One region of the Dyella caseinilytica genome, then DNA from elsewhere that is predicted to be linked to it. Evidence: riboswitches for the same ligand, from Rfam matches in the RefSeq annotation. Region 1 holds a riboswitch; the other holds the start of a gene.
What was found. A riboswitch is a leader RNA that binds a small molecule or an ion and turns the genes downstream of it on or off. The one in region 1 is predicted to bind cobalamin.

Region 1 (7,661 bases):
CGATCGTGTTGCCACAGATAAATCGCCGGTGTGCTGAGCAAGGTCAGCAGTTGTGATACGAACAAGCCGCCAAGTATCGCGATACCCAGCGGCTGACGCATTTCCGAGCCACTGCCGAAACCGATCGCCAGCGGCAGTGCCGCACCCATCGCCACCAGGGTGGTCATGGTGATCGGACGGAAGCGCACCAGCGCGGCTTCACGGATTGCTTCGGGCGGCGTGCGCCCACCTTCACGTTCGGCGACCAGCGCAAAATCCACCATCAGGATGGCGTTCTTCTTCACGATGCCGATCAGCATCAACACCGCGATCACCGACATCGTGGTGACCTGGGTGTGAGTGAGCAGCATGGCGAGAAACGCGCCGACACCAGCGGCAGGAAGTGTCGACAGAATGGTCAACGGATGGATCAGGCTCTCATAGAGAATGCCCAGCACGATGTACATCACCAGGATCACCGCCGCGAACACGATCAGCGCATTCTCCAGCGCTTCGACGAGTTTCTGGTTATCGCCGGTGTAGCGCCGGGTAATGCCATCGGGCAACCGCGCGGCATCGATAGCCTGGTCGATATATTTCAAGCCATCGGCCTGGGTGACGCCATCGGTCAGGTTGTAGCTTATCGTTGCTGATTCCACCTGATTGAAATGCTCGATCTCCACGGGCGCGATGTACGGTTCGATATGTGCCATCGCCGAAAGCGGCACCATCTTGTTCTGGCTGTTGCGCACATAGGTGTTGAGCAGCGTATCCGGACTGAGCGTGTCGGCATTGGTAGCCGTCAGCACCACGCGATATTGATTCACATCCGAATAGATCACCGACACCGGAGTCTGCCCGAACGCATCTGCCAGCGCCTGGTCGACCTGACCCATGCCGACGTTCAAGCGCGAAGCGGCGTTGCGGTCCACGCGTAAAAGTTGTTGCTTGCCGATGCTGTCGTAACTGGTATGGACGTCCTTGAACTGCTTCATCGTGCGCATCACCTGCGCCAGTTTCAGCGTCGACGGCTGCAATGGTGTGCCGGTATTGCTGCCCAAGTCGAAGGCAAGTTCGCCGCCGCCCTTGTTGCTACCGCCGCCAAGGAACTGCAAACCGCGCATGGTGATTTTCATGTCCGCGATGCTTTTGTACTTCTTGTCCAGCCGGGCGATGACTTTTTCCAGCGAATCGGGCCGTTCGCCCGGTCCCTTGCCGAGTGGCTTGAGATCGACGAACAGTGTGGAGGCGTTGCCGACTGCACCGTTGTTGTTGTTCCCGCCAAGGATGGTCGTCACGTCGGTGACGGCGGGGTCGGCCTGCATGATGGCGGCAATGGCTTCCGTACGTTGAGCCATCAAGGCGGGTGAAATGTTCGCTTCGGCTTCCAGTTGGGCGATCAGCATGCCGGTGTCTTCTTTAGGCATGATCGCGCCGCCAGCGGTCTTGGCGACCACCACCGCCAACAGCACGGTAAGGATCAACAGGATCAGCGGCTGCCAGCGCATGATGCGCCGGTGATGCATGGCCCAGTCCAGACCGCGTTCGTAGATGCGCAGGATGCTGCGGTCGAAGCGTTCCGCGGCGGCTTCGAGCCTGCCTGGCTTGTGCTCTTTCGAATTCTCCGGCAACAGATAGCGACCGCACAAGGCTGGTGTCAGCGTGAGCGATACCAGTGCGGAAATGACGATCGTCGCGATCAGCGTGACCGAGAATTCGCGCATCAACATCACTAGCGTGTTGTTGCCGAACACCATCGGTGCGAACACGGCAATCAGCGACACGGTGATTGAAATCACGGTGAAGCCGATCTCGCGCACGCCCAGCAGCGCCGATTCCAGCGGATTCATGCCGTGTTCCATATGGCGCACGATGTTCTCGATCACCACGATGGCATCGTCGACCACGAAGCCGATGCACAGCACCAGCGCCACCAGCGAGAGAATGTTCAGCGTAAAGCCCAGCGTAAACATCACCACGAACGCACCGGCGAGCGACAAGGGCACGCTCAGCATGGCAATCAGCGTGGGGCGTACGCGACGCAGGAACACCAGCATCACAAGGGCTACCATCAAGATACTGAGCAGCAGCGCCAATTCCACTTCGTGCAGTGCGGACTTGGTGGAGACTGTCAGGTCGAAGATCGGCGTGATCTGCACATCTGCAGGCACCAGATTGCGCAGCGCTGGCAACCGGTTGCGGATTTCCTGCACCACCTCCACCGAGTTCGCTTCGGGTCGCTTGCTGATCTGCATCGACACCGCGCGCTGGCCGTTGAACCACGCGGCCTGGTATTTGTCCTGCTCGCCGCTGGTAATGGTGGCGACATCCGACAGGTACACCGGCACGCCCTTCTGATTGGCGACTACCAACCTGGCGAAGTCTTGCGGGGTATGCAGCGCATCGTTGGCGGTGACGGTCATCTGGGTGATGCCGTCCGTGATGATGCCCTGCGGTGAGGTGACATTCGCCGCGCGCAGCGTGTTGGCGATGTCGTTGGCGGTCAGTCCCTTGGCGGTGAGTGCGGCAGGATTGAAATTCACCCGCACCGCATGCGGCGTGCCGCCAAACACCTGCACCTGCGCCACGCCGGGAATCTGCGCGACGGCCGGCATCAGCAGCGTATCCGTCAGGTCGTAGAGCTTGTCCGGCGGCATACCGGTCGAGGTCAGCGAAATCAGCAGGATCGGAATCGATGCCGTGTCGAACTTGAAATATTGCGGCGGCTGGATGCTGGCCGGCAGGTCCGCCTGTGCCGCGTTGATGGCGGCCTCCACATCGCGCGCGGCCTTGTCGGCACTGCGGCCGAAATCAAACAGGATCTGGATCTGCGTACCGCCGGCGTTGCTGTCGGAGGTCATCTGCTGGATGCCAGGAATGCGGCCCAGCTGGCGTTCCAGCGGCGCCACCACCGTGGCGGCCATGGTTTGTGCATCGGCGCCCGGGTATTGGGCGATCACCACCACGCCGGGAAAATCCAGCGACGGCAAGGCCGCCACGCCCAGCAGCAGATAGGCGCAGAAGCCCGCAATCGTCAGTCCGATCGCCAGCAGCGAGGTGCCGATCGGCCGGCGGATGATGGGTTCGAAGACGTTCACGGCCTTGCCCGTGCCATGTCAGACGAGCGCAGACACACCGCGCGGGAGGCGGCGCATGGAAGAGAAGACGCATTCATAGGCACCTTATGCCCCGGGATCCTATCCCATTGAATGTGCCTGAAGTCCGGCCGTGCCGGAAGACATGGGAGTCATGTCTCCCTTTCCTTCGCGAACATTCCTATATTTCCGCCCCTGGGATGGCCGAGCCGGGGCCCGGCATTCCCAGGGAGCGTTCGGCATCAATGGATGGAGGGGCTGTAACGCAGCGTGAGATACCAGGTCCGGCCCAGCTGGTTGTAGTAATACGCCGTCTCGTAGTTGTGATCGAACACGTTCGCCAGCTTCGCTTCCACCTGCCAGCTCGGTGCGAAGTTGTAGCTGACGCGCAGATCCGTGGTGGCGTATCCGCCCATGCGGTATTGGTTGGCGGTGTCGTCGTAGCGCTTGCCGGAGGCGAAGAAGGTGGCGCCCACGCCGAACTTGCCGAAACTGCGATCGACATCCACGCGGCCGGTCTCTTTGGCGCGGCGTGGCAGAAGATTGCCGTTGTAGGGGCTTTCGGTGTTCTTGGGCTGCATCAGCGTCAGGTAGCTTTGCACGCGCCAGTCATCCACGTTGAAGCCGAATTGGCCTTCGATGCCGCGGATCACCGCCCGGCTGATGTTCATCGGGATGAACTCGGTATTGAACGCGATCAGATCGGTGATGCGTGTCTGATAGGCATTCACGCCCCAGTTCCAGTTGCTCAGCTGCTGGTTCAGGCCGATTTCCGCGCTGCGCGAGGTTTCCGGCTTCAGGTCCGGGTTGGCCGTGGGTACGCCACCGAAGGCGGGGAAGTACAGGTCATCGAAGGTCGGCGCATGGAAGGCCGTGCCATAGCTCACCGACAGCACCGGGCCCTGATCGAAGTGATAACCCCATGCCGCCGCGCCAGTGTTGTGGTCGCCGAACTGATCATTGTTATCGTGGCGCACCGACAACTGCACTTCGTTCTGCCCGAACGTGCCCTGGTACTGCGCAAAGGTGCCAGTGTCGCCGCGTGTGGTTTCTTGGAACGCGGTGTCGCTGTAGATATGTTCCTGCTGGTAATCCACGCCGACCGTCAGCAGCTGGTTGCTGGCCAGCGTGATGTCGTTCTGCCACGACGCCTGGTTGCGGCGGGAATCGAAGTAGCCCGTCGGCATGCGCGGGTAGTACTCGCCGAAGTAGGTGCCTTCGTAATAGGTGGCATCGTCATCGCGGCTTTGGCCGGCGGTCAGGGTGACTTTCCAGATATCCAAAGGTGTGAAGCTCAGGTGCGCGCCCGCGACGTACTGTTCCTCGATGGCATCGTTGCCACCGTAGGGGCTGCCGGCGTACTCCACGTTGCTCTTGCTGCGCATCCAGTCGAAAGACAGCTCGGTGCCATCATCCCAGCGATAACCGAAGTTGGCGAAGCCGTTCCAGTTGCGATACGCGTCGTTGCGCGGATCATCCACGTCGCACGCCACGCCCAATTCCGCCGCTCCCATGCGGCAGGCCGGAATGCCGCCGGTATACGTGCCGCCCAGGCTGGCGTTGTACCAGAGGTGCGAATCGCCGCCGGACACGCCGGCCTGGCCGTTCACGTAGCCATGACTGCCGCCGCTCACGCTCACAGAAGGCGAGACGCCGCCATTGGGCTGGCCGTGACGCAGGAAAATCTGCAGCACACCGCCGATCGCATCGGAGCCGTACAGGCTGGAACGTGGGCCGCGCACCAGCTCGATGCGCTCGATGGCGTCGACCGGAATCTGTTCGAGGGCTGCCAGGCCCAGGCTCACCGAGCCGATACGCACGCCATCGATCAGTACTACCACGTGGGTGGGATTGGTGCCGCGCAGATAGAGCGAGGTCGATTCGCCGATACCGCCCGTTTGCGAAATGGAAACGCCGGGCAGGCCGGTCAGCAGATCGGCGACCGAGGTCGGCTGCAGGCGATCGATATCCTCGCGCGTGATCACCGTGACCGAGGACAGCGCGTCATTGGCGCTGATCGCTGTGCGCGTCGCGGTGACGATCACCGGCGACAGCGTGCTGTTCGGGTCCGTGGCGGTCTGGGCATGGCCGGCCTGTGCGACCAAACCAGACAGAAGTGCGGCTGCTAGCGCAGTCTTTTTCAACATGTAAGTTCCCCTGCCGCACGTCCCCGCGCGGCGTGAATAAATAAGCCGGCGAACTTGGGGAGTCGGGAACGGAATGGCGGGCAGGCGACAGCCGTCGCGGGGCACGCGCTCCGAACCCTCGCCCACCGCGAGTTGCCAGAACCTAAGAGCCTCTCTACGGTCTCTGCATAGCCCGCGTTGTCGTTGAATAGCTGCCAGGCGGCAGTGCTCGGCGCAGCGCCTGACTCACTGTCAGGTCAAGCCGTGCGCTGCCGCCTGGCAGCTATTCAACGACAACCCTCCGGGCTGGATCTGTTTGCCCACATAACGGCGTCATCACTCGGTTGTGTATCGACATACACGCCCTCGTTCTTCCTTGTTCTGCGTGCAAACAGATCCCAGCGCGGGCCATGCAGAGGCCGTAGATAGGCTCTGTCTCGGGCCGGTCTCCGGACTCGCGAGTGGCATGCAGTTGTGCACGCCATCGAACGATGCCTTCCCATGCCATGCACAGTGGCGCTTTATCGTTCGCGAAAGGCTCGCTTACCGTTGCGGGGGCAGTGCCGGCCTTGCTGAGTGAACAGCGCACCGGCTTCCCGTTTCATCCCCTCGGACCTGAGGCCCAGGGGACACCCGAAACGGGCGAACTGTAGCCGGTGGGGGTGGGTGGGGGCAATTCGGCTCGGTTTTCGCCCAAGATTTACGTTCTTTCTAGGTCGCCGGTTCTCGCCTCACCGTCATCCCGGCGAAGGCCGGGATCCAGTATGAACACGCTGTGCGAAGCACTCGATACAAAAGGTTCTGAGTGCTTCGCACGACGTAATTGAACTGGATCCTGGCCTTCGCCGGGATGACGAGAAATGTAGATCGTCGAGGCGCCTAATCCGTCTGCAGTTCCGCCACGAAATCGTAGATATCCCCGCGATACCACGAGGTCGTGAACTCCACCACGCGCCCATCGTCGAGAAATCCCCGGCGTTCGATATGCAAACCCGCGCTGCCTGCCGTCACATGCAGCAAGCGGGCCTGCCGTGCACCGAGCAGAACGGCACGCAGCCGCTGCAAAGCGCGTACCGGGCGGCAGTCGTATTTCTCCAGCGCTTCGTACAGCGAGTCATGCACTTCGTGCGGATCGGGCAATATGCTGGCTGGCACCACGGTGCGTTCGATCGCCAGCGGCTCGTCCTCGGCGTAGCGCACGCGATGCAGGCGGGCGACCAGCACGCCGGGTGACAGGTTGAGCGCCATCGATTCTTCTGGGGTCACTTCGCCCACGCTGCGCTCGAAGAACTCCGAGCGCGGATGCAGGCCACGGGCACGCAGGTCCTCGGTAAAGCTGGTCAGGCGCGACATCGGCTTGATGATGCGCTCGGCCACGAAGGTGCCGGCACCGTGACGCTGGGTCAGCAGACCTTCCTCGACCAGGCCGGAAATGGCCTTGCGTACGGTCACCCGGGACAGCCCCAGGGCCTGTGACAGGTCCCGTTCGCTGGGCAGGGTCTGGCCCGGCTCGATATCCCGCTGCTGGATCACGTTGCGAATAGCCCGGCGCAGCCGCAGGTAGGCCAGCGGCTGGTGGGTGGTCGTTTCGCGGCTCAGGCGCCGGTATTCGTCAGCCAAGGCGTTTTGCATCATTCCCGCACAATACCAATGCCGAACCACTGGTACAACCAGAGGTTCAGCCAGACGCCAGCTGGCTTAGGAAAAAATTGCATACGATTGCAACGCACAAAAGACTGGTATTGCCTGGTATGTCATTGGTACGATCGAAACTCCCCGGCGGCTGCACCCCCGTGGCCACCAGCATTCATAGAGGTGAGTTGTGACTGCACCTGCTCAACCGGTCGAGCTGTTCGACCTGGTGATTTTCGGCGGCACTGGCGATCTGGCCGTGCGCAAATTGCTCCCTGCCCTGTTCCATCGCTTCGTTGACGGCCAGATCCAGGAAGGCAGCCGTGTCATCGGCGTGGCCCGCGAAGCGCTCGACGACGACGGCTACCGCAACCTGATCCGCTCCGCGCTCAATGGCGCCGCCCAATCCAACCCGGCGAAGCTCAACGCCTTCCTCAAGCTGGTGCATTACCGCCCGCTGGACGCGCGCAAGGACGAGGGCTGGGACGATTTTGCCAAGCTGATGGGCGAACACCCCGATCACGTGCGCGTGTTCTATCTGTCCACCTCGCCGGAACTGTTCGTCGACATCTGCCAGCGTCTTGGCCATTACGGCCTCAACCAGGGCCAGTCGCGCGTGGTGCTGGAAAAGCCGATCGGCCACGACCTGGCCAGCGCCAATCGCATCAACGATGACGTCGGCGCGGTATTTGCTGAATCGCAGACCTTCCGCATCGATCACTACCTCGGCAAGGAAACGGTGCAGAACCTGCTGGCGCTACGTTTCGGCAACGCGCTGTTCGAGCCGCTGTGGAACGCTGGCCATATCGATCACGTGCAGATCACCGTG
Region 2 (7,661 bases), 480 kb from region 1:
GCTGGACATTGGTACAACCTCAATGTCGATTGCAGCATCAACAACATTCCTGAAGGAACGATTCTGAAGCCACCGGCGCATGGCGTGGCTCAATTCAAAGTGATTGAGGATTATTCCAACTACTCAAGCACAAATCTGCGGTCCCCCTGCAACAAACAGAAGAGCAAGTCGCTGGCTCTGTTCTACACGCCTGAAAAGGGCTATACGGGCGATGACAGTGTGCTGGTGAAGGTCGTTTCCCCGCCAACGATGTTTGGCCAGTGGAACTATCAGATTCGGGTGGAACCCGCACGTTGACGTGCCACGGTGCGGGACGCCTACGCTGACGGCAGCAGATCCTTGGTAAGAAAAATTCGGCTGGTGCCTGGTGGATCACAGGGAATGGCGCCGAATTCGCGCCAGCCGTGTTTCTTGTAGAACTCCGGCGCCTGGAAACTGATGGTGTAAAGCACCGCTGCACGGCAACCGCGCCGGCGTCCCTCCGCTTCCGCCATCTGCAAGACCTGGCTGCCGATGCCCGATCCGCGCATGGCTTCAGGAAGGAAGAAAACGTCGAGAAACAGCAGGCCCAAAGAGGTGCGGCCGGTGACGCCACCCAATGTCTTGCGCGTTTCAGGATCTTTTACCAGCACGGCCAGCGGACGCCGATCTGCGATGCCGCTGATGTCGACGTTGAATTGATCGAGGCCGTCGGAGATCACAGCGATGTCGGTAACTTCCGGCGCATCCGTGACAACGATGTGGGGCATGCTCATGCTGATGACGATTCGCTTGATGAAGCAGTGAGATCTTTGGTGAAGAAGATACGACGGCTTCCCGGTGGATCGCTGGGAAAGTTGCCGTACTCGCGCCAGCCGTGTTTCGTGTAAAACGCCGGCGCCTGGAAATCGTTGGTGTGCAGCAGGCCGATGCGGCAACCGCGACGGCGGCCTTCTTCTTCCGCCATCTGCAACAGCTTGCTACCCAGACCGTGGCCACGCATGGACTCGGGCAGGAAAAATACATCGACAAACAGCACGCCGCGCGATGTACGCCCGTTCAGTCCGCCAAGCACTTCTTGCGTGGCGGGATCCTTGACCAGCAAGGCGATCGGACGCTGATCGTCGATGCCGCTCGCCGCGAGGTTGAACGCGTCAAGCCCGCGGCGGATCGCCGCCAGTTCGCTGGTTTCCGGTGTGTCGGTAAGAACAATATGCGGCGAATCCATGCGAGCAATGATCGTCAGAACGTCATGTCGAACGCAACCTCGCCCTGTACGCCGACCTGGTACGCCGAGACACGTCTTTCGAAGAAGTTGGTCACTTCCTGCACGTCCTGCAGATCCATGAAGTCGAAGGGGTTCTTCGCGCCGTACTTCTTCGGCAGATCAAGCTGGGTCAGGCGCTGGTCCGCGCAGTATTCCAGATACTGGCGCATGTCCTTCACCGACAGGCCAGCAACACCGCCGGAAAGCACGTCTTCGGCAAACTGCGTTTCGCAGGCGATGGCTTCTTCCAGCATGGCTTCAACCTGTATGCGCATGTCTTCGTCGAACAGATCCGGCTCTTGCGCGCGCACCTTGCGTACCACTTCGAACGCAAACGCCATGTGACCCGACTCATCGCGGAACACCCAGTTAGTGCCGGATGCCAAGCCATGCAGCAGGCCGCGAGAACGAAGGAAGTACACGTAGGCGAACGCAGCAAAGAAGAACAAGCCTTCGATGCAAGCCGCAAAGCAGATCAGGTTGAGCAGGAACTGCCGGCGCTGTTCGCGCGTTTCCAGTCGCTGCACATCCTGGATGGAGTCGATCCACTTGAAGCAGAACGCACCCTTCTGCTTGATCGAGGGAATGCTCTCAATTGCGGCGAAGGCTTTGTTGCGCTCGTTCGGATCGGGAATGTAGGTGTCCAGCAGCGTGAGATAGAACTGCACATGCAGCGCTTCCTCGTACAGCTGGCGCGACAGATACATGCGCGCTTCGGGCGCGTTGATGTGCTGATACAGATTCAGCACCAGGTTGTTCGCCACGATGGTGTCACCGGTGGCGAAGAATGCGACCAGGCGGTGAATCAAGTGGCGATCCGCATCGGTCATCTTCGACTTCAGGTCGGTGACGTCCAGCGAGAAATCGACCTCTTCCACCGTCCAGGTGTTCTTGATGGCGTTGCGGTACATCTCGTAGAACTCGGGATAGCGCATCGGGCGCAAGGTGAGTTCGAAGCCGGGCTCGAGGATGTGGTGAGCTTTTGATGTGTCGGACATGAGGTCCTCGATTTATAGCGTGTAGGGAGTCGCTGGGTCCCGGCCTTCGCCGGGACGACGGGTATGGAGGGCGCGGAGCGATTTGCTGTCTCGCTTCAGGCGGCGATGATCGGGCTTGGTATTTTCCCTGATCAGTAGCATGCGTTCACGACAACCCTGCGTATATATGCTTGCAAGCAAGCGAAATGGAACATTGTATGTAGGGGTTACGTCCGATCTTGTTCAACGGGTCTGGCAACATCGGAATGGTTTAATTCACGGATTTACCAGATGTCATGGCGCGCATTGCCTTGTCTGGTATGAGCTGCATGACACGATGGAGTCGGCAATCAGACGAGAAAAATTGTTGAAGCGATGGCATCGGGGCTGGAAGTTGCGTTTGATAGAAAACGCTAATCCTTACTGGCGTGATCTCTTTCCAACTCTCCTCTAACTACCATCCGTCGTCCCGGCGAAGGCCGGGACCCAGTGTCTTTGACTATCTTGTACTTCAAAGTCGCTGGGCCCCGGCCTGCGCCGGGGCGACGGGTTGTGGTCACTGGCAGGCCTCGCAATATTCCGGATTCTCCAATGAGCAGAACACGGCAGCAGTGGCCGCTTCCTGCGCATCGGCAACGGGCGCGGCTACAGCCGCCGCGGTCACCGTCGTCTTGGCAATCTTCGTCGCCGGACGCGAGCGCAGGTAATACGTGGTCTTCACGCCGGACTTCCACGCATACATGTACATCGAGCTCAACTGACCGATGTTCGGATTTTCCATGAACAGGTTCAGTGACTGGCTCTGGTCGATGTATGCGCCGCGTGCGGCAGCCAGATCGATCAGCGCTTTCTGCGGCAGCTCCCACACGGTGCGATAGATCGCGCGCAAACGTTCCGGAATGGCGGTGATGCCCTGGATCGAGCCTTCCGCCAGCTTGATCGCGTCACGGATTTCCGACGTCCACAGACCCAGCGTCTTCAGTTCGTCCACCAGGTAGCGGTTCACCACCAGGAAGTCGCCTGAGAGGGTTTCGCGCTTGAACAGATTGCTGACTTGCGGCTCGATGCATTCGTAGCAGCCGGCAATCGAAGCGATGGTGGCGGTCGGTGCGATGGCGATCAGCAGCGAGTTGCGCAGGCCCTTGGTCTTGATGGCTTCGCGCAATGCGTCCCAGCGTGCGGTGTCGTTGGTTTTGGCATTCGACCAGTAGTCAAATTGCAGTTCGCCATTTGCAGCGCGGCTTTCGGCAAAACCAGGATGTGCGCCGTGCTGTTCGGCCAGCGCATTCGACTGCGACAGTGCGTTGAAGTAGATCTCTTCGGCGATGCGCGTGGACAATTCCAGCGCTTCGGCTGAGTCGAATGGCAGGCGCAGCTTGAAGAACACGTCCTGCATGCCCATCACGCCTAGGCCGACCGGACGCCATTTGCGGTTGGCGGTGGCTGCGGTGTCGATCGGATAGAAGTTGAGATCGATCACGCGGTCGAGCTGGCGCACGGCAGTACGCACCGTCGAAGCGAGCTTGGCGAAGTCGAACGCACCGTCCACCACGTGGCGTGCCAGGTTGATCGAACCCAGGTTGCACACGGCCGTTTCACCGGCGTTGGTGACTTCCAGGATCTCAGTGCACAGGTTCGAGAGGTGGATGACGTTCTCGGCCTTGGCGGTCTGGTTGCTGGTGGCGTTGCTGCGATCCTTGAAGGTGATCCAGCCGTTGCCGGTCTGCGCCAGCGTGCGCAGCATGCGTGCATACAGTTCGCGCGCCTTCACCGTTTTCACGGCCAGACCCTCGGCCTCGGCTTTATGGTAGGCGCGCTCGAACGTTTCGCCCCAGCTGTCGACGAAGTGCGGCACGACCTTGGGATCGAACAGCGACCAGTTGCCGTCGTGTTCGACGCGGCGCATGAATTCGTCGGGAATCCAGTTGGCCAGGTTCAGGTTGTGCGTGCGGCGTGCTTCGTCGCCGGTGTTGTCGCGCAGTTCGAGGAATTCCTCGATGTCCGCGTGCCACGGTTCCAAGTACACGCAGGCCGCGCCTTTACGCTTGCCACCCTGGTTCACCGCGGCGACGGAGGCGTCGAGTGTCTTCAGCCACGGGACCAGGCCGTTGGAGTGGCCGTTGGTGCCCTTGATCAGCGAGCCGCGCGAACGCACGCGCGTATAGGCCAGGCCGATACCGCCGGCGAACTTGCTGAGTTTGGCGACGTCGCCGTATTTCTCGTAGATCGATTCCAGCGAATCTTGCGGCGAGTCCAGCAGGAAGCACGAACTCAACTGCTCGTGTGCAGTGCCTGCATTGAACAGCGTCGGCGAGCTGGCGATGTATTCCAGCGAGGAAAGCAGGCGATACAGCTCCAGCGTTTCGGCAATCTCATTGCCGCCCAGTGCGCAGGCGATGCGCATGAAGAAGTACTGCGGTGTTTCGATCACTTTGCGCAGCTGCGGATGGCGCAGCAGGTAGCGGTCGTACACGGTGCGCAGGCCGAAATATTCGAAGCGGCGCGTGGCGAGTCCATCGATAGCATCGTTGAGTTTGCGCGAGTTGGCAGAGACGAAATCGCGAAGGCGCGTGTTGACGATGCCCAGCTCGGCGCCGCGTGCGATGGATTGCGAGAAGCTCTGGATTTCCTGCCCGCTCACTTCCTTCTCGATGAAGGCGCCGAGCAGGCGCGCGGCGAGCTGGCCGTATTCCGGCTCCTCCGCGGTGAGCGCCGCGGACGTGCGGATGGAGAGCTGATCCAGCTCCTGCGTGCTGGCGCCGTCATACAGGCCACCGATGGTTTTCAGCGCCACGCGCAGCGGATCGACCGCATGCAGGCCTTCGGCGCTGCGCGTGACCGCGCGCACGATCTTGTTAACGTCCACGATTTCCTGGCCGCCGTTGCGCTTGGTAACGCGCATCTGGCCGGGGTTGTGGGGAGGAGTCAGGGCAAAGGGAGCTTCAGCAGTAGCGGACATCGTGACAGTGTTGGCAGTGGCCGACGTGTCGACATCGGCGGAAAAGGCGGACGACTCTGCGCGGGCGTCAGTACGCTCGCGCGATTCGGTATCGATAGGTTGCATGTCGGGCGCTCCGGGCTGCGGAACCTGCCGTGACCAGACTTCTCGGGTCCGGTTCGATCAGGACAGGCTCCAGATTTCAACCGCCTGCTCCCGCGCGCAGGGCTGATGTGGCGGTTGCCGCGGTAGATCGCATTACACGGTTAAGGACATCCGCGTCATGCGACCCGCCTCCCCGCGGAGGCCGTCACGTTCGGCATGACACTCCGGTCACGCCGTGTCGGCAGGTCTTCGGACTCGCGGACATGGGCCTTGCGGCCCGCCTACTTGCCCTGCTTCCCGGCACCCCCTGGGCCAGTGCACGATGGGCTTTCGTTTCCACTTACCGCTGCGGGGCAGTCCCGGATTCACACCGGATTCCCTTTAGCCAACCTCGAAATAATCCGAGAGAGGCGACCGACGGGACACAACATATCGGGGTCGACCGGATCGGTCAACCCAATAATTTGTGGATAAGCAGTGGATAAGCCACGAAGGACCAAGCGGGATGCGGCCTGCGGGAAATTCGTGATTTTCAGGTATGGGTCGGGTTACGGAACGACCGCAATCACGATCGCCAGCCACATCAGCACCATGCCCGCGGCGAAGGTCCGGCGGGCCGGCACGATCCGTTCGTGACCGTCTTCAGGTATCGGGGTGGTGATCAGCCAGATCGTCGAACCCAGGGCGCCGAAGCTGAGGAAGGCCAGGCATACCACCAGGATGTCGGCCCAGCGCCATGGCACCGGTTCGTGGACGCCCCAGTAGCCGAGAAAGGCCATGCCCATGGCCGACATGGTGGCGGAGGCGGAGCAAAGCCCGACGACCGATCCGGTGGGTGCGCGCATCGCTGGCTCCGAGCGGGAGAAGGCGAGCCCTAGGGTAGCGCACGGTTGGCGCAGCGTTGGGCCCAGATCAGGAAAGGTGCTGCATCCGGCTGCGCGGATCCCGGAAAGCGATCAGCGTAGCGACGAGCCCGCACAGCGCCGCAAACGACATCCACAAGCCTGGCGCCGCTTTGTTGCCCGTGACATGAATCAGCCACTGCGATATCGCCAGGCTGGAACCACCGACCGTGGTGGCCAGGCTGTAAGCCAGCGAAAAGCCGGTCGTGCGTACATCCGCCGGCATGATTTCGGTCAGCGTCACCACCATCGCGCCGTTGTAGCTGGCATAGATGAAAGACAGCCACAGTTCCGCGCTCAGCAGCGTGCCGAAATCCGGTGAGGCGACCAGCCAACGCAACACCGGATAGGCGCTTAGCAAGGCCAGCACGGTGCAGGCGAGCAGTAGCGGACGGCGGCCAATGCGATCCGAAAGCGAGCCCATCAACGGCAACCATACAAAGTTGGAAATGCCGACACACAGCGTCACCACGAACACATCGAACTGCGACAGCTTCAGCACTTCGACGCCAAAGGTCGGCGTGTAGGCCGTGATCAGGTAGAACGACACCGTCGTCATCAGCACCATCGCAACACCGACCAGCACGACCGGTCCATTGGCGAGCATGGATCGATAGATTTCACCGATGTCGGGCTTACGTCGTGCGAGAAAGGATTCCGTTTCCTCCAGCGATCGGCGGATCACGAACAGGAAGGGCACGATCAGGCACCCAATCAGGAACGGCACGCGCCAGCCCCAGTCGGTGATGGCTTGCGGCGGCAGCCAGTATTGCAGCAGCAGGCCAAGCAGGGCCGCGAATACGACGGCCACCTGCTGGCTGGCCGATTGCCACGCGCAATAGAAACCGCGATGCCCAGCCGTGGCGATTTCGGACAGATAGACCGACACGCCACCGAGTTCCACGCCCGCGGAAAAACCTTGCAGCAGGCGTCCGGCTACCACAAGCAACGGAGCGAGCACGCCGATGGTGGCGTAACTGGGGACCGCGGCAACCAGCAGCGTGCCCACCGCCATCAGACAAAGCGTGAGGATCAATCCGCGCCGGCGTCCATGATGGTCGATATACGCGCCGAGCACGATGGCGCCGACAGGTCGCATCACGAAGCCGGCTGCAAAAGCCAGCAAGGTAAGCAGTAGCGAAGCGTAGGCGTTATGGCTGGGAAAGTACGCTCTGGCGATGGCCGGGGCGTAATAGCCATAGACCATGAAGTCGTACATTTCGAGAAAATTACCGCTGACGACACGGATGATGGCCTTGAAGCTGTCACGTCGTGAGCGTGGTGTTGCGGTGTTCGTCATCCGTATTTACCTCGGTCACTCGTCCCGGCGCATCCACTGTTGCCCGGTGAAACTTTTCATTTACCGGTGATCTGCTCCCTCTCCCCTTAGGGGAGAGGGCTGGGGTGAGGGGCCGGGCTTGCCATGAGCGACACGTTTATCATGCCATTCCCGTTGTTCGGCGCAGACGCACTGCATCCACTTCGCAAGATTG

Region 2: it holds a riboswitch for cobalamin, as region 1 does, so the genes downstream of both, ISN74_RS18125 (ribonucleoside-diphosphate reductase subunit alpha) here and ISN74_RS20180 (TonB-dependent receptor domain-containing protein) in region 1, are expected to answer to the same signal.

What each region holds. Positions count from the first base shown of each region.
Region 1 covers NZ_CP064030.1:4,610,385-4,618,045, reverse strand. Annotated here, with positions in the region: gene ISN74_RS20185 (efflux RND transporter permease subunit) at 1-3,077, opposite strand, end outside; gene ISN74_RS20180 (TonB-dependent receptor domain-containing protein) at 3,317-5,221, opposite strand; cobalamin riboswitch at 5,624-5,852, opposite strand; gene ISN74_RS20175 (GntR family transcriptional regulator) at 6,080-6,832, opposite strand; gene zwf (glucose-6-phosphate dehydrogenase) at 7,023-7,661, shown strand, end outside.
Region 2 covers NZ_CP064030.1:4,125,955-4,133,615, reverse strand. Annotated here, with positions in the region: gene ISN74_RS18150 (hypothetical protein) at 1-297, shown strand, start outside; gene ISN74_RS18145 (GNAT family N-acetyltransferase) at 318-749, opposite strand; gene ISN74_RS18140 (GNAT family N-acetyltransferase) at 752-1,207, opposite strand; gene ISN74_RS18135 (ribonucleotide-diphosphate reductase subunit beta) at 1,222-2,244, opposite strand; gene ISN74_RS18130 (GIY-YIG nuclease family protein) at 2,384-2,677, shown strand; gene ISN74_RS18125 (ribonucleoside-diphosphate reductase subunit alpha) at 2,780-5,182, opposite strand; cobalamin riboswitch at 5,490-5,700, opposite strand; gene ISN74_RS18120 (hypothetical protein) at 5,815-6,111, opposite strand; gene tcuC (MFS transporter) at 6,179-7,468, opposite strand.